DNA from 3 places in the Pedobacter sp. AW31-3R genome. Region 2 is predicted to be linked to each of the others. Evidence: riboswitches for the same ligand, from Rfam matches in the RefSeq annotation. Region 2 holds a riboswitch; each other region holds the start of a gene.

Region 1 (10,535 bases), 2.7 Mb from region 2:
CTTACTTATTTGCCACAAGCTGAATGTTGAGTTCAAAGTCATCTGCGATAGTCTTATCACCCAGGTTCTCAAAAAAACTTTTAGACCTGAATTTGATGTCATACTTCGTCCTGTCCACCACAATCTTCGCATTGGCCGACAGTTTATTGTTACTTACCGTTACACTGGCTGGGAAACTCACTTCATTGGTGATTCCCTTTATGGTAAGATTCCCTTTAATCAGGTAGGCTCCAGCCCCTTTGGTAACTGCAGAGGTAATCACGAACCTGGCTGTTCCGAATTTCTCTACAGCAAAGAAATCGTCACTTTTGAGGTGTCCCAGCAATTTGCCATTGGCTTCCTTATCTTCAATATCTGTCACTGTAATCGACTTGGTATCCAGGTCAAAGCTGCCACCTTTTAATACATTGTTTTCGACAGTCAGTGCCCCCGCGCTTACATTAATCGTTCCGGCATGTTCTCCGGTAACTTTTTTAGCCAGCCAGGTCAGCTTGCTATGGGTGGCATCCACTTTAAAAGACTCCGCTTTGGAGGCTGCCTGTTCCCAATAAGCCTGTTGCTGCTGCGGAACCAGCGAATGGACAATCGTAAAAGAAGAAAGAACAAAAACGGTTGCTGCTGCAGCCAGGGTGGTAATTTGTTTCATGTGATTAGAATTAGTAGGTATGTTTAAATCGTTTAGGTATTATTTTCCTGTCACCGGGGCATTGGCAGCGCTCACAGAAGGTATCGGCTCAGCAATCAGTTCATCCAGTACCTTGTTGAACTTTTTCTCATAGTCGGCATAGTACTGCCCGGTAACCGTACCGGTATATCCGGTATAAATTTCCCTGACTTCTCCTTTGCGGTCGATAATGATCGTTGTGGGATAAGCAATGAATTTATTTAAGGCCGGTAACTTGTCTGCCACCAGACGCTTGTCAGCCAGTCCCCCGAACAAGATATCATACTTGATATTGTACTTATCGCGCAGTTTACCCAGGGTATATTTGCCATATTCAAGATCATCCTTTTGTTCAAAACCGATAGCGATGGCCTCTACCCCACGGTCTTTATTTTTATTGAACCATGGCGACAGGAAGATGGTCTGATCAGTGCAGTTCGGGCACCAGGTACCTACCAGCTCTACAATCACGACTTTCCCTTTGTACTTCTCATCTGTTAAGGAAACAGGCTTTCCATCCAGGTCGGGAAAAGTAAAAGCCAGCTTCTTCAATCCTGGTTTCAGGGAAGTGAGTGTATAGGGATCCGGCAATTCCGCTTTCCCGTCTTTCACGCCGGTAAATTTCAGATTGTCATAGATCCCCTGACTAATTTCACCGGATAATGTTCCGTCTTCATTGATGGTTCCCCTGTAGATTTTCGGACTTGGCCCGCTAAATCCGGAGAGGACAAACTGATTGCCCTGTACTGTTCCTTCCAGTTCGCGGCTATCGCCGGTCACCTGCATGATGACACCGGTCAGTTTGTTGCCTACCTGTTTCAGTATCGCTACCTTATTCGGCACCGCTTCTTTAGAGAAACCTTTGAACTCCCATTTTCCGCTCAGGTTCGCTGCAGGTGCGATATCTTTACCCGGCTCTACGAAACGGTAAGATTTCCCCTGCTCTGCTGTGAAAGGCAAGGCATTTCCCCGAAGTCCCGGAACCAGGCTCCTGTATTCACCACTGATCTTACCATCACTTTCAATCTTTGCCACCAGCGCAGCATCATAGGTATTCATCTTGATGAAAAGTGAATCCTTACCCAGGTACTGGATATGGAAATCATCTCTCCTGGTTCCATTGAGCAGCGTAAACGTGGCATGTTCTGCATCTTTACCTTTCAGCTCAAAATTAAAAGGCACTTCGCTTTCACTTACTTTGAAAACACCCCGCCAGATGCCTTCCTTAATAAATTTCCTGTTTCCCTTCGGATCATCCGGGTGCTTGCTGAAGGCCAGTGAAGAGGAAGAAATAAGCGTAGCAAGGGCCAGCACCTGTATTTTATACACATGATTTTTCATATCAAAAAGAGATTAAGCGTGTAGGTCAACCAACCGGTTAAACCTTTAAATGGGTTAAAATAGACTGTAAATATTTGTTAAAACAGAACTTAAATATTCCTTATTTTCCGTTGACCGTTCTGGCAGAAGCCAGTTCCGGCACCGGTTCAGCAATCAGTTCATCCAGTACCTTATTGAATTTCTTCTCATACTCTTCAAAATATTTACCGGTGACTGTTCCGGTATATCCGGTATAAATTTCCCTCACCTCACCTTTCCTGTCAATAATGATCGTTGTGGGAAAAGCAACAAACTTATTCAGTGCCGGCAGTTTTTCAGCAACTATTTTTTTATCGGCAATCCCGCCGAAAAGAACATCATAGGTAATTCCATATTTCTTTTTCAGCACGCCCAGTGTATATTTTGCATACTCCAGATCATCTTTTTGCTCAAAGCCAATAGCGATGGCTTCCACCCCACGCTTCTGGTTCTTCTTGAACCATGGGGCAAGGAAAACGGTCTGATCGGTACAGTTCGGACACCAGGTACCGATCGTCTCTATAATCACCACTTTACCTTTATACTTGTCATCACTCAGGGAGACTTTTTTTCCATTCAAATCCGGAAAAGTAAAGTCCAGTTTTTTGTATCCTTCTTTCAGGAAAGTCAGTTTGTAGGGATCCGGCAGTTCAGCTTTCTCATTGCGTTGTCCGTCGAACTTCAGGTTCTTATAGATTCCAAATCCCTGTTCTCCGGAGATACTGTTGTCATCATTGATCTTACCCCTGACAATAAAAGGACTGGGACCGGTAAATCCCGACAATTCAAACTCATCGCCCTGTACTGTTCCTTCCAGCTCCCGCGTATCGCCTACTACGGTCATAATTACTCCGGTCAGTTTATTGCCGGTCTGTTTCAGTAAAGCAATAGAGGCTGGCACCGCTTCCTTGGTATAGGTTTTAATCTCCCATTTACCGGAAATATCATGGCTGGGTGCCACCTCCTTTCCAGGGGCTACAAACCGGTAATTTTTACCGTATTCTGCGACAAAAGGCAAAGAATTGCCCCTGAATCCAGGAACCAGACTCCGGTATTCCCCGGTCAGTGTACCATTATCTTCCAGTTTTGCCACAAGTGCAGCATCATAGGTATTCATCTTCACATAGATAGAATCCTCCCCAAGACGCTCCACATGAAAATCGTCACGCCTCGACCCGTTGATCAGTGTCAACACGGCTGTTTTCGGATCCTTGCCCTTAAATTCAAAATTAAACGGAACTTTCGATTCACTTACACTAAACACACCACGCCATATTCCTTCCTTCGGAAAAGGCTTTGAATCTTTTGCGGATACCGTTCCCCCCAGTAGGACTACTGAGGTCATCAGGCACGCAATTTTCGAGGAAATTGTAGTTTTCATCATCATCGTTATTAATTTAAACACTATATTTTAATAGTTTTTAATAACAAGTTTTCCTGTCCAGGCCGATCCAGCACAATACCCTCCGGCAAATACCGGTTGAGCCTATACATGGATTCACATGAAACGAAGTGTAACCTGTTATGGGTTAATTTATAATCTGTTTCCAGATCAGTTTGAGCACTTTTTCCTACGGAAAGTTGCTAGAAGTTCAACGAGACTGACTCTCCCTTCTTCTGTATAAATCAACTAATTAATGGTGGTGATTAATTAGAGTAAAAACCTAACTAGTGGTGGTGATTAGTTAGGCGCCTTCCTGATACCCCGGCAACTTATTTGACCAGAATACATGACCACCATAATACTCTATCAAAATGCCCCGGGGTACCAGGATTTTAAATAAGAATATTTGAAAGAATAACCTTTTTAGGAGGAAGCCATGATTTTGGTTTAGGAGCAACAACAACAACGCATGACTTTATCTGAGTAAGATTTCAGAAAGCTTTCAGGAAGTTGTATGATGGATATCATAATGAGAGTTTTAGTTTTTTGTCAATTATTTTTTATAAATATAAGAAGGATAAATCACTTCTGCAATTAATACTACTAATTTAGTAGTATTAATTGTTATACCTATGTATATCAAGGTATTAAAATATGATTCTAGCAGACTGCACGCATTTCAGTGAGTGTTTCATGCACATACAGATTGGCCAGCTGGTTCACTGCCTCATCAATTTCTGCTTCAGTATTGTACCTGCTGAAAGAGAAACGGATGGTGGTGCGTCCCTGCTGGTCTCCAAGAGCCTTTAACACATGCGAACCGGATCCACTGGTGCAGGCGCTGCCGCCTGACACACAGATATCGAGCTGGTCGAGATAAGATATGGGTGAAAGTCCGTTTGCCTGATCGGGCAATGAAACGCTCAGCACCGTTTTCAAACTGTTGTGCTCTGCTGAATTTCCGTTGAATCTGATTCCCGGAATCCTGTAAAATAAATCCTTTATCATTTTCTGTTTAAGATGGGTGATATGTTGATGGTAAACCCCGGCATTGGCATAACTTAGCTCAAGGGCTTTTGCCAGTCCTACAATCCCGGAGACATTTTCTGTACCGCTCCTTTGTCCTCGTTCCTGGGCACCTCCATTAATTAAAGGGGTAATCTGACTGGCCGCGCTGCTGTAAAGGAAACCTACTCCCTTTGGGCCATGGAACTTATGTGCAGAACCAACCAGGAAATCTGCCTGCAATTGTTGGGTATCATAACGGTATTGTCCCATGGTTTGTACCGTATCGGTGTGAAATATAGCGTCGTACCTACAACAGACTTCAGCAATAGATTCAATTTCGTTAAGGTTCCCAATTTCATTGTTTCCATGCATGATGGATACCAATGCCCTGTCCCCGGTAGAAAGCAATTGTTCCAGTTCCCGGATAGACAAGTTTCCTTTATGGTCATGACTCAGGTAGACCAACTCGATCTCCCCTGTACGTTTCAGGGATTCCAGGGTATGTAATACGGCATGGTGTTCTAAAGGAGTAGTAATGGCAAGGCGAATCCCATTAGACCGGATAGCGGAAATGATCGCCGTATTGTCAGCTTCCGTACCACCGGAAGTGAAAATAATCTGTGAAGGGTTGGTGTTCAGTAAATCAGCAATTGTCTTCCTGGATTCTTCAATAGCCTTCCTTGCCTGCCTCCCGTAGGAATGCGAGGAAGAGGGATTACCGAAGTTTTCGAAAATAAAAGGCTCCATAGCCTGAAAAACTTCTCTGCTTAAAGGGGTGGTCGCTGCATTGTCAAGGTAAATCTTCATTTTCTATCTGGATTAAATTGATTAAGTATGACTTATCCAGCAAAATCTGATAGCGATTGTTATCTGTCCACCTCAACGGCAGAAGGAATTAGCACCTTGTATAGCACAGGTTGCTAAGACTTCACAGGGCCTTTCCCTCAGTCTTTCTGGATAAGTAAATAAATTTAAGAACTCTTGTTGAAAACAAATGTACAAATAGTATACTAAATAAGTAGACTTTATTTCAATTTTTTTTATTCTTCTTTTTCCAGGGCTGCTGCAGCTCCCGGGAAACAAGAAAGACCAGATATATACACTGACGCTCAGGAAAAAAACAGCATTCCCGGTTTCATTCAGGCGTAAAAAGCAGGGTCATTTTAAAGACAGCCTTTTATAGGTATTCCGGCAGAAAAGAATGGGTTTGTTTAACCTTCCCGATCTGATCAGGTAGTTAACCACAATTAAAAAAAGCATATGGAATCCCCCCTATTTAACTAAACCTGCAAACCGCTGATAAAACACAGTTGGACTATGCTCATTTTTAGGTGCATATTTCCCCGCGATGATCGGAATATAGATAACCCTCCTGCGGCTCTGTTCACCAACAATAGACGACTGTGCCACACGATGCCACAAACGGCCATCATGCACGGTAAGATCACCTGCTTCAGGCACAATGGCCACTTCATTCGGGTCATTGTCATGGTCCATGAAATATTTCTTTCTGAACAGCATCTGGTAAAGGTTCTGTTTATGGGTGCCCGGAATAATCCGCAATCCCCCGTTCTCCGGTTTCAGGTTACTCAGGTGGATACCGACATTCAGCATTGGGTTCAGTTTTTTTCCATAGAATAAATCACGCAGTCCGTCAGTATGCCAGCCCATTTTTGTGAACTTGCTATCCGGGCCATTTACATAATGGTTGAACACCATGCCGTCTTTTTCATTTTCACCCAGCCGGGCATCGGCACCTGCCAGCTCAAATAACCCTTTCAGACGTGGGTCAAGTAATAATCCGCTAAAGGTAGAATGGTGCTGGTTGATAAATGCAAAACGCTGTACCAGGGTAGAACCATCCAGGTCCTGCCCATATTTTATAGGTACACCATTTACCTTATCTACCCCTTTTTCAATCCAGTTATGCTGCACCTCCAGGGAGGCTTTGACAATAGAATCTACCGTTTCCGGGGTAATGAAATTTTTGAAATGGATAAATCCATTGGTGTTAAAAAAGGACTTTTGTTCTGCGGTTAAGGATTCGCCTAAAGAGAATCCAGGGTACGAATTTGCCATGGTTATAGGATTAAAAGATGAGAAGTAGGATTGATTTTTTTAAAGAAAATTTAGATCGGGAAGATCTGCAGGATTAACAACAGCAGCCCTGCATATACTTCATCAGCTGAAGCATTGCTTTACAAGAGTGGGTAGGTGTGCTGTTGTTGATCATTTCTTTCATAAAGACTACCATTTTGGTAGACATTAAACAAACATATAAAATATTTTTTATATCCTGCTATTATTTTAAAAAAATATTTAAAAATAATAGCAGGATATACCACTGTCTCACAGTACCATGAACAAAATAGCGAAAATATCCCCGGCAGCTTAGCGGGTTTTATAGAGGCTGGCGGCAACCCGCTCAATGATCGCTTTGGGAAGAAAACGGTTGGCATAAGCCGATACCTGGTTGGTGAAACCGGGGATAACCTCTGATTTCTTACTGAACATGGCTTTTAAGGCAAAGGCAGCGACCTGGTCAGGATCCATATTAAATTTCTCTGCCAAATCCTTAATCACAGAGAGTCCGGCCCGTTCTGCAAAACCGGTAGCCACCGGACCCGGACTGATACAGGTCACAGATACCGAAGTATGCTGCAGTTCCATACGGATCGCACGGCTGAAAGAGAGCACATAGGCTTTGGTCGCAGCATATACCGCAAGGGTTGGCAGCGCCTGGTAAGCAGCTGTGCTGGAAATATTCAGTATATAGGACTGTTGACAAGTCCGGAGTGAGGGCAACAGCCGGAACGTGAGTTCGGTGACCGTATTGATATTTAACTGTATGCTGTTCAACTGCTCATCAATCGACAACTGATCAAAGTTCCCCCACAATCCAAATCCTGCGTTATTGACCAGGATGGAGACCGTATAGGCCTTCTCCCTGCACCAATCTGCCACCTCCAGTGCAGCACCAGGCATAGAGAGGTCAATCGCCAGCAGGTCAACCTGAATGGCATATGCAGCGGTTAAGTCTTCTTTTAGTTGGGCCAATTCCTCTCCCGACCGGGCGACCAGCAATAAATTGTATTTCTTTACGGCCAGTAAGGTGGCGATAGATTTTCCGATTCCCTTACTCGCACCGGTTATTAAAGCATATTCTTCCATAGTATCCACACCAGCATTAAAAATTCAGCGCAGGACAACAATAGATCTTCATCCTTTGGAATGCCATTGTTATCCTGCGCTGAATTCAGGGAAGCCTGGTTCCCCATTTAAATTTTATGTCCTTGTTACACCAGTTGCTGTTTCACATAGTTATAACTGTCTTTCACACTCACAAAAGGATCTATCTTAATGACATCCTGCTCTACAAAAATGTATTTCAGGCCAGCTTCTTTTTGTGCTTTGAAAATATCTTTGAAATTGATGGCTCCGGTACCTACTTCTGTATACCCGATAGATTTGAGGATATCCATTGAAGGCGACTTATCCAACTCTCCACCAGTAATTGGCGCCGTTAAAGCCTTATCCATATCTTTCACATGCCACATGGGAAATCTTCCGGGATTGCTTTTAAAATAAGCTGATGGTTTCACTCCCGATTTTTCTATCCAGAAAAGATCCATCTCAAAAGAAACCAGTGCCGGATCCGTATTTTTTAACAGGATATCATATCCCCTTTGTCCGTTATCCAGTTTCCTGAATTCCCAGAAGTGGTTATGGTAGCCCATTTGAATGCCTGAAGCCTTTGACAGCTCCCCAGCTTTATTCAGCTGTGCAGCCATAAATTCAAAATCGGCACTGCTGAGTTTATCAACCAGTGTAAATGGTGGCACGGGTACCACCAGGTGTTTCTGTCCCAATGCAGAGGCAATCTCCAGCTGTGCTTTCAGCGCAGTATCATCACCATTGCCTAGGGTTAGGAAATCATTCAGCTGGTAATGACCGCTGTATGTTTTAAGCCCAAGGTCATCCAGCAGGGTTTTCAGTTCCTGTAAACTTAAACCCCAGTAACTGGCCGCTTCGCCGGGTTTGTATCCATAAAAAGTTTCCACATGGTTATACCCGATTCCGGCAACCTTCTCTATAGTGGAACGTGCATCTTTAGACAATGCATCCCTCAGGGTATAGAGTTGAAGTCCGATTTCACGGACCTTAGGCGCTGCTGAAAAGACATCCATAGCGTTTGACATCAATGGGCCGGCAACCATGGCTGCAGATCCCAAAAGACCTGCTTTTTTTAAAAATGATCTTCTGTTTTCCATATTTTTTTTACACTAAAATAAAATAAACCACTGAAATTTATAAGCTATTCAGGGCAGGTAACGAAATGAATACACCTGCTGGCGTCATCACTAGCTTTAAAGATAATACATAAATCGTATGAGCAGCATTTAAAAATGGGATAATCTACAATTAATCCCTTATTTTGTGAATAGACCCGAAATTGACATCAATTATCCAAAATAAAAAAAGTACCCCATCCCTATGACGCCAGCCAACGCAATACCACCGCAAAAATCTTATTCCAAAAACATCATCAGGGCAGTTGTTGCTGCTATGTTCTTTATGGCAGGATTGGTTTTTGCCAGCTGGGCGTCGCGTATTGCAACGATACAGCAGAACCTTTCCTTATCAGATGCTGCGCTTGGCGCTGTTTTGTTCGCCCTGCCGGTAGGTTTAATGTTATCCCTCCCCCTGTCTGGCTGGGCGGTAAATAAAATCGGCAGCCGTAAAGTCCTTGCCATTGCCCTTTCGGCCTATGGCTTAACCCTGATCAGCCTAGGTATGGTTACCCATGCCTACCAGCTGGTTTTGTGCCTGATTGTCTTCGGTCTGGCCAGTAATGCAACCAACATATCGGTCAACACCCAGGCTGTTGCTACCGAAGCCTTGTACCCTAAACCAATTATGGCTTCCTTTCACGGGGTATGGAGCCTCGCGGGTTTCATTGGTGCCGGTATTGGTACCTTTATGATCGGTATCAATATGGCCCCCGCGCCACATTTTATGATCATTGCCGCGATTACCGTGGTTACAGTGATCATTTGCCTGCGGTACCTTCACAATGACCATACCGCAGCCGAAACGCCCGCTTTTGCGATCCCGGACAAATCACTGATCACCCTTGGACTCATCGCTTTTTGTTCGATGGTCTGTGAGGGGGGGATGTTCGACTGGAGTGTAATTTATTTTAAGAAAGTTGTGCTGGCAGAAAAAGCCTGGATTGCTGCCGGATATACCGCATGTATGTGTACGATGGCATTGGGACGTTTTGTTGCCGACAGCTTCTCCGCAAAATTCGGATTGAGAAGGACTTTGCAGGTCAGCGGACTGCTCAGTGCCGTCGGACTGCTGATCGCTGTACTCTTCCCTACTTTGCTCTGGGGTATCATTGGTTTCATGTTCGTTGGTGCCGGTATTTCCTCTGTGGTACCACTGGTGTACAGTGCTGCAGGAAAATCAAAGACCATGTCGCCCGGTGCTTCAATTGCTGCGGTATCGACCATCAGTTTTATAGGATTCCTCATCGGTCCCCCGGTCATAGGTTTTCTTGCCGGAGCCTTCACCCTGAGGATAGCTTTTATATTTATTTTCGTGATGGCCGTCTCTGTTTTCGTATTATCTACAAGAGCAAAAATCTAAAGGGAAATCCCGTTTTTTTCTTCTAAGTGCACATTAATTTTTAAAACCTAATAAAAATCACAATATCTAAACAGAGTTTCATCCTAACTAATTTACATTATACATCCATACCACACACACCCCATGATTCTGTCCTGGTTATTCTTTAAAAGAGTGTATTACATTGTCTTACAATAAAATATGTTATTATTTTTGCGGCTTACTTTTATAAAGAATGGAAACAAAACTCAATGGGGGCGCTTTAAAGCAGGGAAGATTAAAATTAAAATGGACAACACAATTTGCAGCAAAAAAGCTTGGAATTCCGCCAGCGGAGTATGAGCAGATTGAAAGTACCGATTCCGGTTATTATGACCTAAAATTCAAAGCCAGGATCACCGCAACAAAAATGGCTTTTGCTTCCGTATGGTATGTGGTCAGTCAGATGGAAAAAACTTATGATGTCGCTAAACTAAAAGGAATTAGCAT
Region 2 (10,535 bases):
TTGTCGGTATGGATTAAGCCGTTGTGCTGGTGTAATTTTTTATATTCATAACGGTAACCGTATCTTAAAGCAGCAATATCAGATAGTACAGCAGCACCGGTAGGATGGCCTCCTGCACCTTTTCCAAAGAAAAACTGCTTATCTGCAAAGGCAGCCTGCACCGTTACACCATTGTATTCATTTTCTACATTGAACAGGAAATCGTCAGCCTTAACGAACTTAGGCAACACATAAGTGACCACTTGTTTGGTGCTGATTTTTCTTGCGGTAGGCACTAATTTTATCTTGAAGTTCTTTTCCCTGGCATACCTGATATCGTGTTCAGACAGGTTCTGAATGCCCACATTCAGGATGTCAAGCGGATTGATAAACAATCCGTAAGCATGTGCCGTGGCAATAGCCAGTTTAAATTTGGGATCATAACCACCTACGTCCATAATCGGGTCTGTCTCTGCGAAACCAAGGTCCTGGGCCTGTTTCAGGGCTTCCCCATATGGCATATTCTCATTGAAGATTTTTGACAGGATATAGTTTGATGAGCCATTAAATATACCGCTGATGCCATGCAGCAATTCATTGTCGTAATACTCTTCCAGGTTTCTGATGATCGGAATACTTCCGCATACTGCACCTTCATACAGAAGGGATGTACCGTGTTCTTCCTGTAATTTTACCAGTTCCTCCAGGTGGTTGGCAATCATTTTTTTATTGGCCGATACCACATGTTTGCCACTTGTCAATGCACGTTTCGCAATTTCAAAGGCAGCATCTGCATCATCAATTAATTCAACGATGGTATTTATTTCCGGGTTATCCAGGATATCATTATGGTCTGTAGTGAATAGTTTAGCATCAAGGCTACGTTTTTTGGCCGGATTTTTTATTGCAATTTTTATGATCTCCAGGTTAAGGTCTTGACCTTTAATGATGTCATGTAAACCCTGGCCAACAACTCCAAAACCAAATATTCCAATTTTAAGTTTCTTACTCATTATGCTATTTTATGCAGTTTAATTATTTTTTTGTTCGTCGTGTCTTTTAAGAAATTGCCGATGATATTGGTCAGGATATTGGTTTCAATTAAAAAACCATCATGTCCGTAAGCAGATTTGATCGCATGGAATGAAGCACCCGGAATGTTGTTGCCCAGGTACTCCTGCTCGCTGATCGGGAACAGGAAGTCATTTTCAATCCCTATAACCAGGGTGTTGGCCTGGATTTCCGCAAGTGCATCGGTTACACTTTTCCTTCCCCTGCCCACATTATGGCTATCCATCGCCTTACTCAGGTACCAGTAACTGTAGGCATTAAAACGCTTGCACAATTTCTCTCCCTGGTAATTCTGATAAGAAGCTGCACGGAATGAACCTGTTTTGTCATTTACACTTTCTACCTGTGTAGCTCCATAGGCTTCATACGTTCTGTAAGAAAGCAAGGCAATGCTGCGTGCCACTTTTAATCCTTTTAAACCGCCATCCGGTTTTTGTGCATAAAAAGTACGGTCGCTGCTGATGGCCAGTCGCTGACTCTCATTGAATGCAATTCCCCATGGAGAGTGGACTGCATTGGTCGCCACGAGAATCAGGTTCTCCATTTTTTTAGGTTCGGCAATGGCCCATTCTACTGCTTGTTGTCCCCCTAGGGAACCACCGATCAGTACTTTGATCTTCTCTATCCCCAGATGCGAGGCCAGCAGCTGATGGACGCCAACGAAGTCCCTTATGGTGAATTCAGGAAAAGAAAGGTAATAAGGAAGACCTGTTACCGGATCCGTACTCAACGGATTTGTGGTTCCGTAATGAGAGCCAAGTACATTTGCACAGATGATAAAATGGTCTTCAGGATTAAATAATGACTTTGCACCAAATAAGCCTTCCCACCAGTCCAGTACATCTGCATTCGCCGTAAGTGCATGGCAAGCCCAGATGACATTGTCTTTTTTGGCATTCAGTTTTCCATAGGTATGGTAGGCAACCTGCAACCCACGTAGTTTTTTTCCGTTCTCCAGTTTAAAAATCTTCGTGTGTTGGTATGTGTGTGTAGATGACATTGTTGTTGTATGCTTATGCTGTGGTCTGCTTAATTGTATATTTTATAGGGATGCCTGAATTTTTCCAAAGGCCTGTTCTAAATCCGCAATGATATCATCAATATGTTCTATACCTACAGAAATACGTAACAATTGTGGGGTGACACCCGCGGCAAGTTGTTCTTCTTCATTCAGCTGCTGGTGCGTGGTGGCAGAAGGCTGAATAATTAGGGTTTTTGCATCACCAACATTGGCCAGGTGACTGATCAGTTCCAATGCATCAACAAATTGAATAGCGGCTTCTTTTCCTCCGTTAAGTTCAAAGGACAATACGGCACCAAACCCATTTTTCAGGTATTTTTTTGCATTGATATGGTAGGGGCTGCTTTCCAGTCCCGGATAATATACTTTGGCCACGGCCTCGTGGTTTTGCAGCCATGTGGCCAGTGTCAGGGCATTGTCCACATGGCGCTGCACCCTTAAGGATAAGGTTTCCAAACCCTGTAGCAGCAGGAAGGAATTGAAAGGCGCCAGTGCAGGCCCGAAATCACGCAAACCTTCTACCCTTGCACGGATAATGAACTGAATATTTCCAAAATCGCTGTTTAATCCGAATACATCATTGAATACCAGTCCATGGTAACCTTCTGAAGGTGTAGTAAACTGTTTAAATTTACCATTTCCCCAATTATAGGTTCCTCCGTCAACAATCACTCCGCCAATACTGGTACCATGTCCGCCAATCCATTTGGTAGCAGATTGTACCACCACATGTGCACCATGTTCCAGTGGTTTAAACAAGTATCCGGCAGCACCGAAAGTATTGTCTACGATTAAAGGAAGGTCGTGTTTTTGCGCAATCAATGCGATTTGCTCAAAATCAGGAATACTGAAAGAAGGGTTTCCTATAGTTTCCAGGTAAAGTGCCTTGGTGTTTTCGTCGATTTTTGATTCGATTTCCTGAAAATTGTCAGGATTGGCAAATCTAACTTCGATACCCAGACGTTTAAAGGCAACTTTAAACTGGTTGTAACTGCCTCCATATAAATGAGAAGAGGAAACGAAATTGTCCCCTGCTTCAAGGATATTGTTTAATGCAATAAACTGGGCTGCCTGTCCCGATGCCACGGCGAGTCCTGCAATTCCGCCTTCCAGTGCTGCCACACGTTTTTCAAAAACGTCTGTGGTAGGGTTCATGATTCGGGTATAGATATTTCCAAACTCTTTAAGGGCGAATAAATTTGCGCCGTGTTCAGAGTTTTTAAAGCCGTAAGAAGTCGTTTGGTAGATAGGTACGGCTCTGGATCCTGTTGTAGGGTCTATTTCCTGGCCGGCATGAAGTTGAAGGGTTTCGAATTTATAGTTAGCTGACATGATTTCTGTGTTAAATTTAAATTTGTTTGTGGGCTAGGGGAGTCCCGGCAGATATCCGCTGGATATGGCGTAAGGACATAGCGTACCTCTTCATAGAGGCCTTCCTGTTGAATTAAAGAGACAAGGGAAGATTTCTAAACTAGTCTATGCAACAGCACATATGCATCATTACACAGTGTTGCAGGGTATTGAAATTTAAATAAGGATGTCCGCTGTATGGCGATTGAATGCGTTTTCTTTTCATTTTGCTTTAATTTATCTTTCCAGAAAGCAATAGGCTAACTGGTCAGGAATTGGCACCTTCTCCTTTCGGGAGGGTTGCCAGTGGGTCAGGGAGCCTGTCTCTCGCCACTTCTTTATAAATCAAACCTTTTTTTGGAGGGTTGACTTGAATAGCTTTCGCTATGATGTTACAAATGTAGATTTATTATGTTAATCTTCAAAATTTTATTCTGAAAAATAGATAAATATTTGAAGATTAACATCATAATTGTTTTTACCGGTTGGTGCAGAGCAGCGGAATCAGTCTTTATTCGCCTAAAGCGTGCTCAAAATCGGCTATAATATCGTCGATATGCTCAAGTCCTACAGATATCCGAATTAAATTCTGTGGCGTTTTGGTGCCAGGGCCTTCCACGGAAGCGCGGTGTTCAATAAGGCTTTCCACCCCACCCAGACTGGTGGCCTGAGCAAACAGTTTTACCTTGTTCACTACTTTCTTTGCATTTTCAGCATCTCCCTTGATCAGTACAGATAACATGCCGCCAAATCCGCTCATTTGTTTCTTGGCAATTTCATGCTGCGGATGTGAAGGTAAGCCCGGATAATAAACGGCTTCAATTTTTGGATGCTTTTCAAGATAAGAAGCGAAAGCCATTCCGTTTTCATTGTGTCCCCTCATCCGGTAAGCCAAAGTTTTGATACTTCTCAACAGCAGAAAGCAGTCGAATGGAGAGGGAACAGCTCCGCCAACCTGTTGAATATTCCTGATTTTTTCCCAGAATTCATTCTGTGCGGCAGTAACCAGTACCCCGCCAAGAACATCACTGTGTCCGCCAATATATTTGGTGGAGGAATGCATCACAATATCTGCCCCATGTAAAATCGGACTTTGAAAACTTGGGGAAGCAAAAGTACTGTCACAGGCCAGGATGAGCTGATGTTGATGTGCAATTTCCGCCAGTGCCGCAATATCAGTAATCTTTAACAGGGGGTTGGATGGTGTTTCGACCCAGATCAGTACGGTATTGCTCTTTATATAGCTTTCCACTGATCCGGAATCTGTAAGGTCTATAAAATCTATACTGAGTGTGTCCTTAAAAATAGAAAGCAGCTGCTTTTTAAATCCCCAATACATATCATCAGGAGCAATGATGTGGCTGCCCGGAGCCAGGGCCTGAAAAATGGCCATGCCTGCGGTATTGCCGGAAGAAAATGCACAGGCATCGGCTCCTTTATCCAGTTCCGTGAGTACTTTTTCCAATGCAGAGCGATTGGGATTGCTGACACGGCTGTACATATGTCCGCCAGGATAACCGCCATTTTCATCCCTGAAGAAGGTTGTAGATAAACTTATTGGCTGGGTGACATCGCCTGTGGCACTGTGTGTTAAATTTCCAGCGTGTATAGCAATTGTTTCTGTATGCATAGAATTTAAGTTTTTTATTTTTTTGGCAGGATTTATGTAAGTTGATTCGAAAAATACAAGTATATGAAAAGAATATTAGTTATAGCTGCCATTTTATGTAGTTCATTAATGGTGTTACAAAGCTGCTCTTCTACCAAAAGCAGTTCTGGATCAACAAGTTTAAGAAGGGGTGCGGTTACAGGGAACTGGGTTTTAAATGATATTACCTTTGAAGGTTTACCGGCATCCAGTGTAAAATCTCTTTTTGACGAAGCTTCCTACAAATGTTTCATTGGAAGTACATGGAATTTAACCAACAGTGGCAACGGAACATACATGTTGCCTGGAACAGCGGAATGCCCTGCAAGAACGCAGAATATCTTCTGGTCTGTAAGTACTGCTGATGAAACCTTCCAGTTTAAGAAATTATATGAAGGTGACAAAGCTAAAAATGTAAGTGAAGGGTACAGGATTATTCTTTCTGCAGCAACCGGCGATAACCTGGTATTGAAGTCACCTGTAGAATATGGCAGCTCGCCTGCATATATCGTTTTGAACTTTTCTAAAGCAGCAAAATAGAAAAATACACACAGATTTTATAAGGCCAGCTGATCAGCTGGCTTTTTTTATGCCAATTCTGGTATAAAATGACTATTTTAATGACCTTCATCATATTTTGTCCGATGAATTTATTTATGGTGGAAAGATTCTGATTTATGGCAAAAATTTCAATTATTGGTAGTGGTTTTTCTGGACTGGCAGCGTCATGTTTTATGGCGAAGGCAGGGCATGAGGTAAATGTGCTGGAAAAGAATGAAAGTATTGGGGGCCGGGCAAGGATGTATAAAGCCAATGGTTTTACTTTTGACATGGGGCCCAGTTGGTACTGGATGCCGGATATTTTTGAAAATTTTTTCTCGCAGTTCGGAAAATCTGCGGGCGATTATTATGAACTAAAAAAGCTTGATCCCGGGTTTCAGATTATTTTCGCTGAAGGGGAGGTGATGGAAATACCCGCAAGTGTGGATGAACTGATGGAAGTCTTCGAAAATATCGAGGCGGGCAGTGCAGACAAATTGCGTAAATTCCTCAGTGAAGCTGAGTTTAAGTACCAGGTAGGTATGAAAGACCTGGTCTATAAGCCTGCCTTTTCCTGGATGGAATATGCGAATATGAATGTCATTAAAGGCATGCTCAATGCCAATATTTTCAGTTCGGTCAGCAGTTATGTGCGCAGCTATTTCAAAGATGAACGTCTTGTTGCGCTGATGGAGTTCCCCGTGTTGTTTCTGGGAGCCATGGCGAATAAGATTCCTGCACTTTATACGATGATGAACTATTCGGCTATTGTACAGGGCACATGGTATCCGGTGGGGGGCATGTACCAGATCGTGAATGGAATGAAAGACCTGGCTTCTTCACTCGGGGTTGAATTTCAGACTGGGATACAGGTCAGCCATATTGAAGTAAGCAAGGGCCTGGTTTCCGGATTGCAGACCAGTGCCGGGCAGCAATATACGGATGGTTTGATTGCTTCGGCTGATTATCACCATGTAGAACAGCAACTGCTGGAAGAAAAATACAGGAACTACAGTTCCTCCTATTGGGATAAAAAAACATTTGCACCCTCCTGCCTCATTTACTATGTAGGCGTAAGTAAAAAACTGGGTAAACTGCTTCACCATAACCTCTTTTTTGATGCTGATTTCAAGCAGCATGCTGAAGCGATCTACACTGAGCCGCGCTGGCCTGACCGTCCGCTTTTTTACACCTGCTGCCCTTCAAAAACAGATGATACTGTCGCACCAGAGGGAATGGAAAATCTATTTATCCTTGTTCCTGTAGCGACAGGGTTGAGCGATACGCCCGAAATGCGGGAACATTATTTCGATGGGATCATCAGGCGTATGGAGACCTATTGCGGAGAAACTTTCAAAGAACAGATTACCTATAAGCGGACGTACTGCATCAACGATTTTGTCAATGATTACAATGGCTGTAAGGGAAATGCCTATGGCCTTGCCAATACCCTTAGTCAAACGGCAGTGCTGAAACCTTCCCTGAGAAATAAAAAAATAAAGAATATGTTTTATACAGGTCAGCTGACTGTCCCTGGTCCCGGTGTTCCGCCAGCGCTGATCTCCGGTCAGGTAGCAGCCGCTGAATTAAATAAGTTTTTACAAAAATTACCGCATGAAACACCTGTTTGATCATATCTCTATTGCCTCCAGTATCCTGGTGACCAAAACGTACAGCACTAGTTTTTCACTGGGCATACGTTGCCTGCACAAAAAATTTCACCACGCCATATACAGTATCTATGGCTTTGTGCGGCTGGCGGATGAGATTGTAGATTCCTTTCATGGTTTTGATAAAATGGAACTGCTGGAGGAGTTTAAAAAGGCGACTTATAAGTCTGTTTCCCAGGGGATAAGTCTTAATCCTATTTTAAATAGCTTCCAGCGCGTTGTGAATACGTATGCCATCGACAATGAACTCATCGATTGTTTTCTGGCCAGTATGGAAATGGACCTGCAGGAGACTTCCCATTCTGAAGGATCATATGATGCCTATATCTTGGGTTCGGCGGAGGTAGTGGGTCTGATGTGCCTGCGGGTGTTTACGGAGAATGATACCGCCCTGTATGAGCGGTTGAAGCCCGGAGCCATGAAGCTTGGATCCGCTTTCCAGAAGGTTAACTTTCTGCGTGACATGAAAAATGACTATGAAGTGCTGGGCAGGGTCTATTTTCCAAAAGTAAACTTCGGTGTGTTTTCAGAGAAAGAAAAAAGAGAAATAGAAAAGGATATAGAGCAGGATTTTACGGCGGCTCTGGCAGGCATAAAACAATTGCCACGGTCTTCCCGGTTTGGTGTCTATGTGGCCTATATCTATTATAAAAGCCTGTTTAATAAAATTAAGTCGGTATCTTCGGACAATATAAGGTCTGAGCGCATCCGTATACCGAATGTAAAAAAACTCGGATTACTTGCAGGTTCTTATGTGAAGCACAGTTTCAGAATGATATGATAATGGCACTCCTCTTTTTAATGGTATTTGGTATTCCTGGTCCTACTCCTGATCTTTCCTCCTGCAGGAAATTACTGGACCATGCTGTAGAAGATAAAAAAACAGCACTTAAATTCTATGAGCAATTGAAAACAGCAAAGAAAGAGGGTGATCCCGTATTGCTGGGCTTCCGTGCCATGTCTGAATTTTTAATGTGTAAACACCTGATCAATCCCTTCAGCAGGTTAGCTCATTTCCATAAGGGAAAGGAGCTACTGGAAACTGCTATTCAGGAAAATAATACGCACCCTGAACTGTTATTTTTCAGGTTGAGCACACAAAGTAACCTGCCCGCTGTTTTAAAATACAATGGGAACATTGAAGCTGATAAGAAGGCGCTAATTGCGTTTTTAGTAAATTATAACGGGAAGGTGCAACCTGACCCGGTATTGTATCAAAGAATTAAAACATACCTGCTGTTGAATAAGTACTGTAGTTCAGCGGAAAAGGCCAGAATAAAAGCGTTATGATGGAAGAACACGTCATTCTTGTGAATGAACAAGACCAGGAAACAGGAACCATGGAAAAACTGAAGGCACATCAGCTGGGGGCATTACATCGTGCCATTTCCGTTTTCCTCTTTAATGACAAGGGAGAAGTCCTGCTGCAGCAACGCGCAGCAGAAAAATACCATTCTCCATTAAAATGGACAAATACCTGTTGTACACATCCCAGGCCTGGGGAGGATTTAAATGTCGCAGCGGTAAGGAGGTTGGTAGAGGAAATGGGAATAAGGGCTGAACTGACCTGGCAGTATAGTTTTATTTATAAAGCCGAACTGGATGGAGGCCTTACAGAACATGAACTGGACCATGTATTTTTCGGGAAGAGTGAGGCTATTCCGGTTCCAAACAGCGAGGAAGTGGCCGCATGGAGATATTTAAGCCTGGAAGCCGTTGAATCAGAAATGACAGCACAACCGGACAGTTATACAGAATGGTTTAAAATTATGTTGAATAGGATAAAGAAAATTCGCGATGAACATATTGATTAATATTGGGATTGTACTGCTTACTTTTTGTCTCATGGAATGCATCACCTGGTTGACGCATAAATACATTATGCACGGTCTTTTATGGGTTTTACATGATGACCACCACAATAAGTCACCTGCATTTTTTGAGAAGAACGATTATTTCTTCGTGATTTTTGCAGTCATCTCCATGGCATTTTTTATTTGTGGTACTTTTATCACCGACCTTGGCTTTCTCTTTTATATCGGTATAGGGATCACCCTGTATGGCTTTGCTTATTTTGCTGTTCATGATATTTTTATCCACCAGCGGTTCAAGCTGTTCAGCAGAACAGATAACTTCTATTTCAGGGCCTTGCGCAAGGCGCATAAGGTGCACCACAAACATCTGGGTAAGGAAGAAGGAGAATGTTTCGGCATGTTATTCGTGCCGATCAAGTATTTTAAAGAAGCATTAAGAACTAAAAAATAAAGGGCAAGAAATTACCTTTTACATAACCCTGACAGCTTAAATGACTTGTATCACGGTCTTCTGTCGATTTTATCTTACTTTTGACCTATAATAAAAATCACAGATGGATACTATTGGAAAACTGGATTTTCTATTGAACGATACCAGCCTCGATCAGTCGCTGAGGGATATTGCCCTTAAAGTTCAAAATGGAGAGAGAATTACCTTCGATGAGGGTGTTTATTTATATGAACATGCTGAATTGGCATATCTTGGTGTCTTAGCCAATTCTATCAGAGAGAAAAAACACGGCGACAAAACGTTTTTTAACCGTAATTTCCATATTGAGCCGACCAATGTATGCGTGTACAGCTGTAATTTCTGTTCTTATTCCAGGTTAATTAAAAACCGTGATGAAGGATGGGAAATGAGTGTGGACGGCATGATGGATGTGCTGAAGAAATATGATGGTGAACCGGTAACGGAAGTACATATTACCGGCGGCGTTGTGCCTAAACAGAACCTCGAGTTTTATGCCGACTTTTTCAGACGTGCCAAAGCACACCGGCCTGACCTGCATATTAAAGCCTTAACTCCGGTGGAGTATTATTATATCCTCAAAAAAGCGAAGTTAAGCCATTATGATGGAATGAAATATTTCAAGGAAGCTGGTCTGGATTCTATGCCAGGTGGCGGAGCGGAAATTTTCCATCCGGAGATCAGGGAGAAAATTGCCCACGATAAATGTAATGCCGAACAATGGCTGGATATTCATGAGCAGTCCCATAAACTGGGAATGCGCTCGAATGCGACCATGTTGTATGGCCATATCGAACAGTTCTGGCACCGGGTAGACCATATGGAGCGCCTGCGCCAGCTGCAGGATAAAACCGGAGGTTTCCAGGCTTTTATTCCCCTCAAATTCCGTAACCAGAATAACCAGATGGAAAATATTCCGGAAGTGTCTGTGGTGGAAGACCTGAGGAATTATGCAATCGCCCGTATTTATATG
Region 3 (10,535 bases), 1.5 Mb from region 2:
AAAGGGTCAATTGCATCAAAAATACCTTTAATACTTTGTCCTTTAATAGGCGGTAATAATTCAAAAGAGAACAGGGTTTTACCCTTTGCGTTAATAATATGGTCGGTGATTTTCATCAGTGAAGGTTTCTTTTTAAAGGTGATGAAGCGATCATCAGCAGGTTCATTGTATGGGTAGGTGGTATGCTAATGGCGGTTTCATGGTATAGGTTAATAGGCTAAATTAGGGCTAAGCCATCTTTCGGTATCTTCGAGTGACATTTCTTTACGCAGGGCATAGTCTTCTACCTGGTCTTTGGTGATTTTACCAAGGCCGAAATACCTGGACTGCGGGTGTGCAAAATAGAATCCGCTGACTGCTGCGGTAGGGTACATGGCAAAACTTTCTGTCAGACGCAGTCCGATTTTCTTTTCCGCACCCAGCAACTCAAAAAGGGTTTCCTTTTCGGTATGATCCGGACAGGCCGGATATCCTGGGGCAGGCCGTATACCTGCATATTCTTCTTTGATCAGGTCTTCATTGCTGAGCTGCTCATCCTGCGCATACCCCCAGTATTCTTTACGTACCAGCTCATGCATACGCTCAGCAAAGGCTTCCGCCAGGCGGTCTGCCAGAGCTTTTGCCATGATGCTGTTGTAATCGTCATGATTGGCTTCAAATTCAGCGACCAGCTCATCGCAGCCGATACCTGTGGTTAAGGCGAACCCCCCGAAGTAATCCTGTACTCCCGATTCTTTTGGGGCAACAAAATCCGATAATGCATAATACGGTTGTCCTGCGACTTTTTCCGCCTGTTGTCTGAGGGTATGTATGGTGATCGCCTGGCCTTCAGCTTCCAGCAGGATATCATCACCGACAGCATTTGCCGGCCAGAATCCAATGACAGCTTTTGCCGTCAATAACTTTCCATCCACAATTCTTTTTAGCAATACCTGTGCATCATCGAAAAGCTTTTGGGCCTCATCACCTACTGATTTATCATTGAATATTTTCGGATAACTGCCCCTCAATTCCCAGGTATGAAAAAATGGTGTCCAGTCGATGTAGGGAACGAGTTCCGTCAGCGGGTAATCTTCAAAGGTTTTTGTTCCGGTGAAAGCAGGGGCAGGAGCCACGAGTGCAGGGTCGATCTGAAATTTATCTTTCCTGGCTTCTTCAATGGTTTTGAAACGCTTGTCTGACCGTTTATTTAAATGGGCTTCGCGTGCCTTGTCATATTCCTCCCTGATGGTATCCATATAAGCCACACGTGCATCTGGGTTCATCAGTGTACTGCACACCGTAACACTTCTTGAGGCATCAAGTACGTGGATTGCTGCACCAGAGTAATTCGGGGCTATCTTTACTGCAGCGTGAATTCGGGAAGTTGTTGCTCCGCCAATCAGCAGTGGCACCGTAAATCCTTCACGTTCCATTTCTTTGGCAAAATGAACCATTTCATCTAATGAAGGGGTAATCAGGCCACTCAATCCGATGATATCGGCATTAATTTCTTTGGCTTTTTTAATGATTTCCTGTGCAGGCACCATGACCCCAAGATCAAAAATCTCAAAGTTATTACAGGCCAGTACGACCCCGACAATATTTTTTCCGATATCGTGCACATCTCCTTTTACAGTGGCCAGCAATATTTTTCCAGCGGAAGAACTCTGGTCACCATCCGGATTATCCAGCTTTTCCTGCTCAATAAAGGGGAGGAGATACGCTACGGCTTTTTTCATGACACGTGCAGACTTCACCACCTGTGGCAGGAACATTTTTCCGGCACCAAAAAGGTCGCCTACAATATTCATCCCATCCATTAAAGGGCCTTCGATCACATGAATAGGGCGTGGATATTTCTGTCTTGCTTCTTCCACATCGTCATCCAGGTATTCTATAATTCCCTTAACTAGGGAATGGGATAAACGCGATTCCACGGATTCTTTTCTCCATTCCTCGTCTTTTACGAGTTCTTTGCCTTTAGATTTTACGGTTTCAGCGAAGTCTACCAGACGTTCGGTAGCATCTTCCCTGCGGTTTAACAATACATCTTCTACGCGTTCCAGCAGCTCTTTCGGAATAGCCTCATACACTTCCAGCATTCCGGCATTCACGATACCCATTCCCAGGCCCGCTTTAATGGCATGGAACAGAAATGCAGAGTGCATGGCTTCACGAACGGTATTGTTCCCTCTAAAAGAGAAGGAAATATTGGAAACCCCGCCGCTAACTTTCGCATAGGGGAGGTTCTCACGGATCCATCTCGTGGCATTGATGAAATCAACCGCATAATTATTGTGCTCTTCGAGACCGGTTGCAACGGTTAAGATATTCGGGTCAAAGATGATATCTTCCGCAGGGAAGCCAATTTCATCTACCAGAATATCATAAGAGCGCTTACAGATCTCTTTTCTGCGTTCAAAGTTATCTGCCTGTCCGTTTTCATCAAAAGCCATGACCACCACTGCGGCACCATAATTCATGATTTTGCGGGCACTGTCCCTGAATTTTTCTTCTCCCTCTTTCAGCGAAATAGAGTTGACGATACCTTTTCCCTGCAGACATTTCAGGCCGTGTTCAATAACGCTCCATTTAGAGGAGTCGACCATGATCGGCAGTTTAGAAATATCCGGTTCTGAGGCAATGAGGTTTAAGAATTTCGTCATTGCCGCCTCGGAATCGAGCATTCCTTCATCCATATTCACATCGATCACCTGGGCTCCGCCTTCCACCTGCTGGCGCGCAACGGCAAGGGCCGCTTCATAGTCACCACTCAGGATTAATTTGGAGAATTTCGGGGATCCGGTAATATTGGTCCTTTCCCCAATATTGACAAACATGCTTTCCGGAGTGATGGTTACCGGCTCCAGTCCGCTTAAACGCATGTAACGTTCCAGGACAGGTATTTTTCGTGGGTTTATATGTTTAGCTTTGGCAGCGATGGCAGCGATATGCTCTGGTGTGGTGCCACAACAACCACCTACAATATTTACAAATCCATGCTGAATAAAATCATCTACCAGTGTAGCGGTTTCATTGGGCATTTCATCATAGGCACCAAATTCATTCGGCAGACCGGCATTCGGGTAGGCAGAGACAAAACATCCCGCCTTTGCGGAAAGTTCTTCAATATGCGGCCTCATATCTTTGGCACCTAAAGCACAGTTAAAACCGATACTTAAAGGTTTTGCATGGACAACAGAATTCAGGAATGCCTCTACCGTTTGTCCTGAAAGTGTTCTTCCGGAAGCATCGGTAATGGTTCCGGAGATCATGATCTCTATTTTACGGCCAATCACTTCCTCATATTTTTTGATGGCAAAAATCGCTACCTTGGCATTCAGTGTATCGAAAATGGTTTCAATCAGGAGCAGGTCTGCACCGCCATCTATTAAACCTTTAACCTGTTCGTAATAGGCATCATGAAGCTCATCAAAGGTTAGTGCCCGGTATCCCGGATCATTGACATCAGGAGACAGAGAGAGTGTCCTGTTTGTAGGACCTATAGCACCGGCTACATAACATTTACGGCCAGGGTTGGCTGCCATAAATTCTGTTACCGCTTCTTTGGCAACTCTTGCTCCTTCATAGCTCATCTCATAGTCCAGCTCTTCCATCTGGTAATCGGCCAGGGAAATGCGTTGCGTACTGAAGGTATTGGTTTCAATAATATCAGTACCGGCTTTCAGGTATTCAAGGTGTATAGCTTTGATAATATCAGGGCGGGTGATGTTCAGCAGGTCATTGTTCCCTTTCACATCACATGGGTGGTTTTTAAAACGCTCGCCCCTGAAGTCTTCTTCTGTAAGGACATAGCGTTGTATCATGGTACCCATAGCACCATCAATAATTAATATTCGCTTTTCTAACTCTTCTCTAATGCTCATTATATCAGTTAATGCGTAGGCTTTTGTACAGGCGCATGTCCATTTGTTTTGAATGACAATAGATGATGCGAAGTAAAAAGGTACTAATATAGGCTTATGAGAATTCCGTGATGGACCGACTCTAACTTATCTTTCAGGAACATACATGATGTTCGAGTAGAATGTAGCACCTTGTAAGCACAGGTTGCTAAGACATCGTTGGGTCTAATCCCTCCGTCTTTCTTTATAAGCGAATACAAAAATGCAATAAAGAAAAATCAATTCCAAGTATTAGCGGGTTAAACCCCATAAAATTGCGAAAGCCACGCAAAACTGCGTGGCTTTCGGTATCATATACTGTAAATTGTCGTGTGACTATTTTCTTCCGCCAAATATTCTCAATAAGAACAGGAAGATGTTCAGGAAGTCAAGGTACAGGGATAAAGCACCCATGATCGCTAATTTCTTGCTGTCATCAGCTGCGATGCTATCGCCGTTTTCTTCGATGCCTGCACCAATTCTTTTTAGTTTCTGCACATCATAAGCGGTTAAGGCAGTAAAGATTGCCACACCTACGAAGCTCATGATATAATCGAAGGTTGAACTTTGAAGGAACATATTCACCACACTCGCAATGATTAAACCTACTACACCTACCATCAGGATAGGGCCGAATTTACTCAGGTCAGTATCTGTGGTATAACCAAGGACTGCCATCAGGCCGAAGATACCAGCAGCAGCGGCAAAACAGCCGATAACTGATCCTGTGGTATAAATCAGCAGGATAAAGCTTAAGCTCACACCGGTAAGCAAGGAGTATAGGATGAAAACCCCAATCAGTGCACTATAAGACATTTTACTTAATCCGGCACTCATGAGTAAAACCAATCCCAGCGGAGCGAACATCGCTACGTAACCCAATATTGATAATCCTTTACCATCAGCCTTAATCAGGTAACTTAACATTTCGGGGGTATTTGCCATGTAAACCGAAGCTACAGTTGAAATACCTAAAGCGATAAACATCCATAAAAACACGTTAGCAAAGAATTTTTTCGCTACTGCGCCTGTCTGATTTTCTACAAATACGGACTTTTCTGACCAGTTATAATTATTGTTATCCATTTCTTTTTAAAATTATATTTAAATATACAAGTTCTATTGATCTAAGCAAAAGTTATGCCCCTAGTCTTTTTGTCAGAATTTCTTCAACTTTCCTGAAAAACTGTAAGGGTTTAAGTGTCCTCCATGCCAAATCGTCAAGTTCACCACCAAAATTGATATAGTAATCAATGTTGCTGCTCCTGAATTCCTCAATCACATGCGGGTTAAAGTTGATTCCTGAAATCCAGCCGTCTTCCACATCCTGGAACCACTCTTCATAATAGCTGTCTTCTTCCGAGGAATGGTAGTTCAGGATATTTTCTCCAATAAGAATAAACTTATTGATGCCTTCATCTATCATGAGTTCCAGGATTTCACGTTTCAATAGCATAATATCATTTGAAATGGCATCATTCCATTCCCCTATGAATTCTATGATTGCATAGCTGTGGTCATAATCTACATAAAGGACTTTGATGTAAAGGGTGGAAGAGCCGAAATCGTCCCACTGGGGATGGATTAAGAAATTATACAGCTGCTTATCGAAGTAAAACTCTGAATATTCCGTATTGAAAAACGGAGATCGCGGATCTTCGGCGGCAATATAGTCGTCGCGCCAACGGTAATAGGGTTCTATTTCGTGCATTATTCTTTTGTTTTAGTGCCGGCCAGTACTGCTTTTCTTACACTTCCATAACGGATCAGTAAGGCTTCGGCCTCCTGGTAAGCAATATTTAATTCATTCATCACCATTTGCGTTCCCCTGTCCACCAGTTTATGGTTGGTTAACTGCATATCTACCATTTTATTGCCTTTCACGCGGCCCAACCGAATCATTACCGTGGTGCTGAGCATGTTGAGGACAAGCTTTTGGGCTGTTCCGGATTTCATCCGGGTGGAGCCTGTCAGGAATTCTGGTCCCACAACCACTTCCACCGGGAATTCACTGGCTGCAGCTACCGGACTACCTGCATTGCAGACAATACACCCCGTGAGTACCTGCTGCGCAGCGGCTTTTTGTAATCCACCGATCACATAGGGAGTTGTGCCTGATGCGGCAAGCCCCACCAGACAGTCTTTTTCATTGATATTAAATTCGCTCAGGTCGGCCCAGGCCTGCTGATCGTCATCTTCTGCATTTTCTACCGCTTTCCTGATGGCTTTGTCACCTCCGGCAATAATGCCGACAACCTCATCGAAAGGCACACCAAAAGTAGGTGGGCACTCAGAGGCATCAACCACGCCCAGACGGCCACTGGTGCCTGCACCAATATAAAAAAGACGTCCCCCATTTTTCATTCTTTCCGCAACTGCAGTCGCCAGCTTTTCAATTTGTGGGAGACATTGTTCTACAGCGAGTGGAACCGTTTTATCCTCATTATTGATGCTTCTGAGGATATCCATTACACTCATCTGGTCAATGTCATGGTATGTTGAGTCCTGTTCGGTTACGCGTATCATAGTTTTATTTTGAGTTTATCCTTCAATTGTGAAAAAAGCTGAGCTTCCTCCCAGGTATAGCTTTGTAAAAATCGTCAATTTCTTTTTAATCATGAAATCTGAATACAAAACTACAGATGAAAAAGGGAACTCCGTTGATTATCAGTGAAAATGAGTTGGATTGAAAAAAAACAAAATATAAATACGAACGGTTAATTAATAATGACACTGTAATTTTATAGCTTTGCAAAACAGCTCATCCATGAAACCAACTACCCGTCAAAATCTTTTGATAGCCCTTACGTATTCTGTCACTTTAATTGGCGGGATGTTCTTGGGTTACAAGTTTTTAAAGGATCAGGGCTTCACTTTTGAGCGTAATGTACAGTTTGCTGACAACAATGCTGAAAAGGTGGATCAGATCATTAACCTCATCAACAGGAATTATGTGGATGAAATTAATGCAGACACCCTGAGCCGTGGGGAGATTGATAGCCTTTTGCACCAGCTCGACCCGCATAGCGTTTACCTGCCGCCAGCTACAGCTGACGAACAAATGGAATTACTTGACGGAAGTTTTGATGGGATAGGCATAGAATATTATGTGCTGAAAGATACCTTACTCGTGACCAATGTCATTAAAGACGGTCCAGCCTTTGCTGCGGGATTAAAACTTGGAGATAAAATCCTGAGGATTGACAGCCTGTTTGTCAGTGGAAAACACCTGCCGCGCGAAAAGATGATCGGAAGGATTAAGGGACGTAAGGGAACGTCTGTACAATTACTGGTGCTGCATTCCGGGAATACTTTGCCGGTATTAATGAATATTAAACGTGGACGTGTGAATGTGAGCAGTATTGATGCCGCTTATATGATCAGTCCCGATGCCGGTTATATCAGGATCAGTGAATTTGGTGCAAATACGGATAAAGATTTCATCTCTTCGGTAAGGACACTCAAGGTACAGGGAATGAAAAAGCTGATCCTTGACCTTCGTGATAATGGTGGTGGGTACCTGACTGCCGCAACCGGACTGGCGAACCAATTGCTGCCGGAGAACAAGCTGATTGTTTATACACAGGGCAAGCATGAACCACGGACAGATTATATTGCTACCGGTGGAGGGGAATTTGAAGATGGAAAACTGGCCATTCTGATCAATGAAAATTCTGCTTCTGCGAGTGAAATCCTTGCTGGTGCAGTACAGGATCTGGACAGGGGGGTGATTATTGGCCGCCGTTCCTTTGGTAAAGGTTTGGTACAGGAACAATTTCCCTTTGGAGATGGCTCTGCCTTAAACTTAACGATTGCCAGGTATTATACCCCGCTTGGAAGAAGCATCCAGAAATCCTATAAAAAGGGGTATACTGCTTATCAGAATGAGATAGAAGACCGTTTTGCTGACGGAGAGTTAACTGAAAAATCACTCAGTACAAAAGATACCCTTGCGAAGAGCACTGTATTTGTAACCGGCATGGGGAAAAAGGTTTTTGGAGGTGGGGGTATTCAGCCTGATATCTATGTGAAAATGGATACGACGGGAATGAATAAATTTTACAATACACTGCTTTCCCAAAAACTCATCTTCGATTATGTATTTGATGTGCTGGCCAACAGGTATAAAGCTTCCTATCTGGAACAAAACCTGCTATCGTTCAATATTAAGGAAGAAGATTATAAAGACTTCGTGCGGTTCATTCAGCACAAAAAGATGGCGATTGATTATAAACAGCTGTCTGCCTCAAAACCCATGATCTGCTCAGATCTAAAGGCATTGCTATTTAAATACCATTTAGGGGAAGCCGGTTATTATAAGGCTGTAAACCTAAATGACAGCATGGTAAAGCAGGCTTTATCCGCCTTGCAATAATCCATACTGTCATTTTTATCAGCAGCTGATCTTAATTTTTTGCTTGAAACAATCCTTCTTATTTTTGTCTGAAATAGATCTGGATCGGTACCCCGGAAAAGTCGAAGTGCTCACGTAATTTATTCTCAATGAAACGTTTGTACGGTTCCTTTATATATTGGGGAAGGTTACAGAAGAAAGCGAACATGGGTGACGATGCATTGATCTGGGTTACATATTTTACCTTGATATACTTACCTTTCAATGCTGGTGGAGGATAGTTTTCAATGATTGGCAGCATCACATCATTCAGTTTGGAAGTAGGAACTTTTTTGCTTCTGTTCTGGAATACCTCCAGGGCTACTTCAACAGCTTTATGAATACGTTGTTTGTTCAGCACTGAAGTAAATACGATCGGCACATCAGTGAAAGGCTGTAGTTTTGTACGGATCTGGTCTTCGAAGGCCTTCATCGTTTTATTATCCTTTTCTACCAGGTCCCATTTATTCACCAGGATCACGATACCTTTTTTGTTTTTCTCTGCAAGGTGGAAGATATTCACATCCTGCGACTCTAATCCTTCCACGGCATCTACCATCAGAATGACCACATCAGCCTCTTCAAGGGCTTTAATGGTACGCATGACAGAGTAAAACTCTATGTTCTCTTTCACCTTGGTCTTTTTGCGGAGACCAGCAGTGTCAATAAACATAAATTCATGTCCGAACTGGTTATAGTGGATGTGGATAGAGTCACGTGTAGTACCTGCAATAGGGGTTACAATGTTTCTTTCCTTACCCATCAGGGCATTGATTAAAGAAGATTTTCCAACATTTGGTCTTCCAACGATAGTTAATTTCGGTAATGCATTTTCTTCAATAACGTCATCCTCAAAGTGAGCGATCACATCATCCAGTAAATCACCTGTTCCGGATCCGGACATAGAAGAGATCGAATAGATATCTCCCAGACCAAAGCCATAGAATACTGCTGCTTCGTTTTCCAAAGCATTGTTGTCTACTTTATTTACAACGGTAAAAACCGGTTTTTTACTTCTGCGCAGTAATTGTGCTATTTCATCGTCAAGATCTGTAATACCGGTAGTTACATCTACCATAAATAGTAAAACAGAAGCTTCTTCAATAGCAATAATTACCTGTTCACGTATAGCGGCTTCAAAAACATCCTCAGAATTGGCCACATAACCACCGGTATCAATAACGGTAAATTGTTTGTGTGTCCATTCTGCGGTGCCATAATGGCGATCACGCGTTACACCACTGAAATCATCTACAATTGCTTTACGACTTTCAGTTAAGCGGTTAAAAAGGGTAGATTTGCCTACGTTTGGTCTTCCGACGATTGCGATAATATTACTCATGTATTTTATTAATTGTATTAATTATTAAGGGGTTGCAAAGGTAGGTTTAATTTTCGTACCCGAAACTTTTTAAATAATTCTTTTTACTTCTCCAGTCTGGCAGTACTTTAACGAAGGTTTCGAGGAATACTTTCTGGTCTAAAAACTTCTCAATATCCTTACGGGCTTCAGTACCAACCTTTTTTAACATGGAGCCGCCCTTGCCAATCAGGATGTTTTTTTGCGAGTCGCGTTCCACAATGATCTCGGCACTGATGCGTGTCAGCTTTTCTTCTTCCTTGAACGCTGTAATAATTACCTCGGTGCTGTAAGGGATTTCTTTCTGATAGTTGTTGAAGATTTTTTCCCTGATGATCTCAGAGACGAAGAAACGCTGGGTTTTATCGGTCAGTTCTTCTTTATCATAATAGGCGGGATGTTCAGGAAGGTAATCCAGTACCATGGGCATAATTCCTTCCAGGTTATATTTATGGAGGGCAGAAATGGCGAAAATATGTTTTGGTTTCAGCAGTTCCTGCCAGTATGCCTGTTTTTCATCTACCTGTTCCTGTGTTGCCCCGTCAATCTTATTGATCAGTACAATCATTGGGATGGTAGAAGTAATGATTTTTTCCAGCACATCATTTTCATCATGCTGTTCATTGATGTCTGTAACAAACAGGATTAAGTCAGCATCACTTAAAGCTCCCTTTACAAAATTCATCATGGAATCCTGTAGTCCGTAGCGTGGTTTGATGATGCCGGGAGTGTCAGAAAATACAATCTGAAAATCTTCTTCATTTACTATTCCAAGAATACGGTGACGTGTAGTCTGGGCCTTAGGTGTGATGATGGAGAGTTTTTCCCCTACCAGGGCATTCATTAACGTGGATTTACCCACATTTGGCTTACCAATTATGCTTACAAAACCTGC

Evidence for each region. A riboswitch is a leader RNA that binds a small molecule or an ion and turns the genes downstream of it on or off. The one in region 2 is predicted to bind S-adenosylmethionine.
Region 1: it holds a riboswitch for S-adenosylmethionine, as region 2 does, so the genes downstream of both, ACSBL2_RS06915 (cysteine desulfurase family protein) here and ACSBL2_RS18140 (O-acetylhomoserine aminocarboxypropyltransferase/cysteine synthase family protein) in region 2, are expected to answer to the same signal.
Region 3: it holds a riboswitch for S-adenosylmethionine, as region 2 does, so the genes downstream of both, metH (methionine synthase) here and ACSBL2_RS18140 (O-acetylhomoserine aminocarboxypropyltransferase/cysteine synthase family protein) in region 2, are expected to answer to the same signal.

What each region holds. Positions count from the first base shown of each region.
Region 1 is NZ_CP197475.1:1,675,695-1,686,229, reverse strand. It holds gene ACSBL2_RS06930 (YceI family protein) at 2-646, opposite strand; gene ACSBL2_RS06925 (peroxiredoxin family protein) at 686-2,005, opposite strand; gene ACSBL2_RS06920 (peroxiredoxin family protein) at 2,106-3,368, opposite strand; SAM riboswitch class I at 3,555-3,651, opposite strand; gene ACSBL2_RS06915 (cysteine desulfurase family protein) at 4,068-5,222, opposite strand; SAM riboswitch class I at 5,279-5,379, opposite strand; gene ACSBL2_RS06910 (phytanoyl-CoA dioxygenase family protein) at 5,688-6,494, opposite strand; gene ACSBL2_RS06905 (SDR family NAD(P)-dependent oxidoreductase) at 6,807-7,586, opposite strand; gene ACSBL2_RS06900 (sugar phosphate isomerase/epimerase family protein) at 7,712-8,686, opposite strand; gene ACSBL2_RS06895 (MFS transporter) at 8,910-10,067, shown strand; gene ACSBL2_RS06890 (hypothetical protein) at 10,282-10,535, shown strand, end outside.
Region 2 is NZ_CP197475.1:4,409,848-4,420,382, reverse strand. It holds gene ACSBL2_RS18150 (homoserine dehydrogenase) at 1-992, opposite strand, end outside; gene ACSBL2_RS18145 (homoserine O-acetyltransferase family protein) at 992-2,050, opposite strand; gene ACSBL2_RS18140 (O-acetylhomoserine aminocarboxypropyltransferase/cysteine synthase family protein) at 2,093-3,403, opposite strand; SAM riboswitch class I at 3,656-3,768, opposite strand; gene ACSBL2_RS18135 (trans-sulfuration enzyme family protein) at 3,933-5,051, opposite strand; gene ACSBL2_RS18130 (hypothetical protein) at 5,115-5,609, shown strand; gene ACSBL2_RS18125 (phytoene desaturase family protein) at 5,747-7,240, shown strand; gene ACSBL2_RS18120 (phytoene/squalene synthase family protein) at 7,224-8,060, shown strand; gene ACSBL2_RS18115 (hypothetical protein) at 8,063-8,569, shown strand; gene idi (isopentenyl-diphosphate Delta-isomerase) at 8,566-9,093, shown strand; gene ACSBL2_RS18105 (sterol desaturase family protein) at 9,077-9,544, shown strand; gene mqnE (aminofutalosine synthase MqnE) at 9,648-10,535, shown strand, end outside.
Region 3 is NZ_CP197475.1:5,860,657-5,871,191, reverse strand. It holds gene metF (methylenetetrahydrofolate reductase [NAD(P)H]) at 1-116, opposite strand, end outside; gene metH (methionine synthase) at 210-3,869, opposite strand; SAM riboswitch class I at 3,993-4,101, opposite strand; gene ACSBL2_RS23945 (Bax inhibitor-1/YccA family protein) at 4,224-4,973, opposite strand; gene ACSBL2_RS23940 (hypothetical protein) at 5,026-5,598, opposite strand; gene murQ (N-acetylmuramic acid 6-phosphate etherase) at 5,598-6,413, opposite strand; gene ACSBL2_RS23930 (S41 family peptidase) at 6,655-8,262, shown strand; gene der (ribosome biogenesis GTPase Der) at 8,321-9,622, opposite strand; gene era (GTPase Era) at 9,669-10,535, opposite strand, start outside.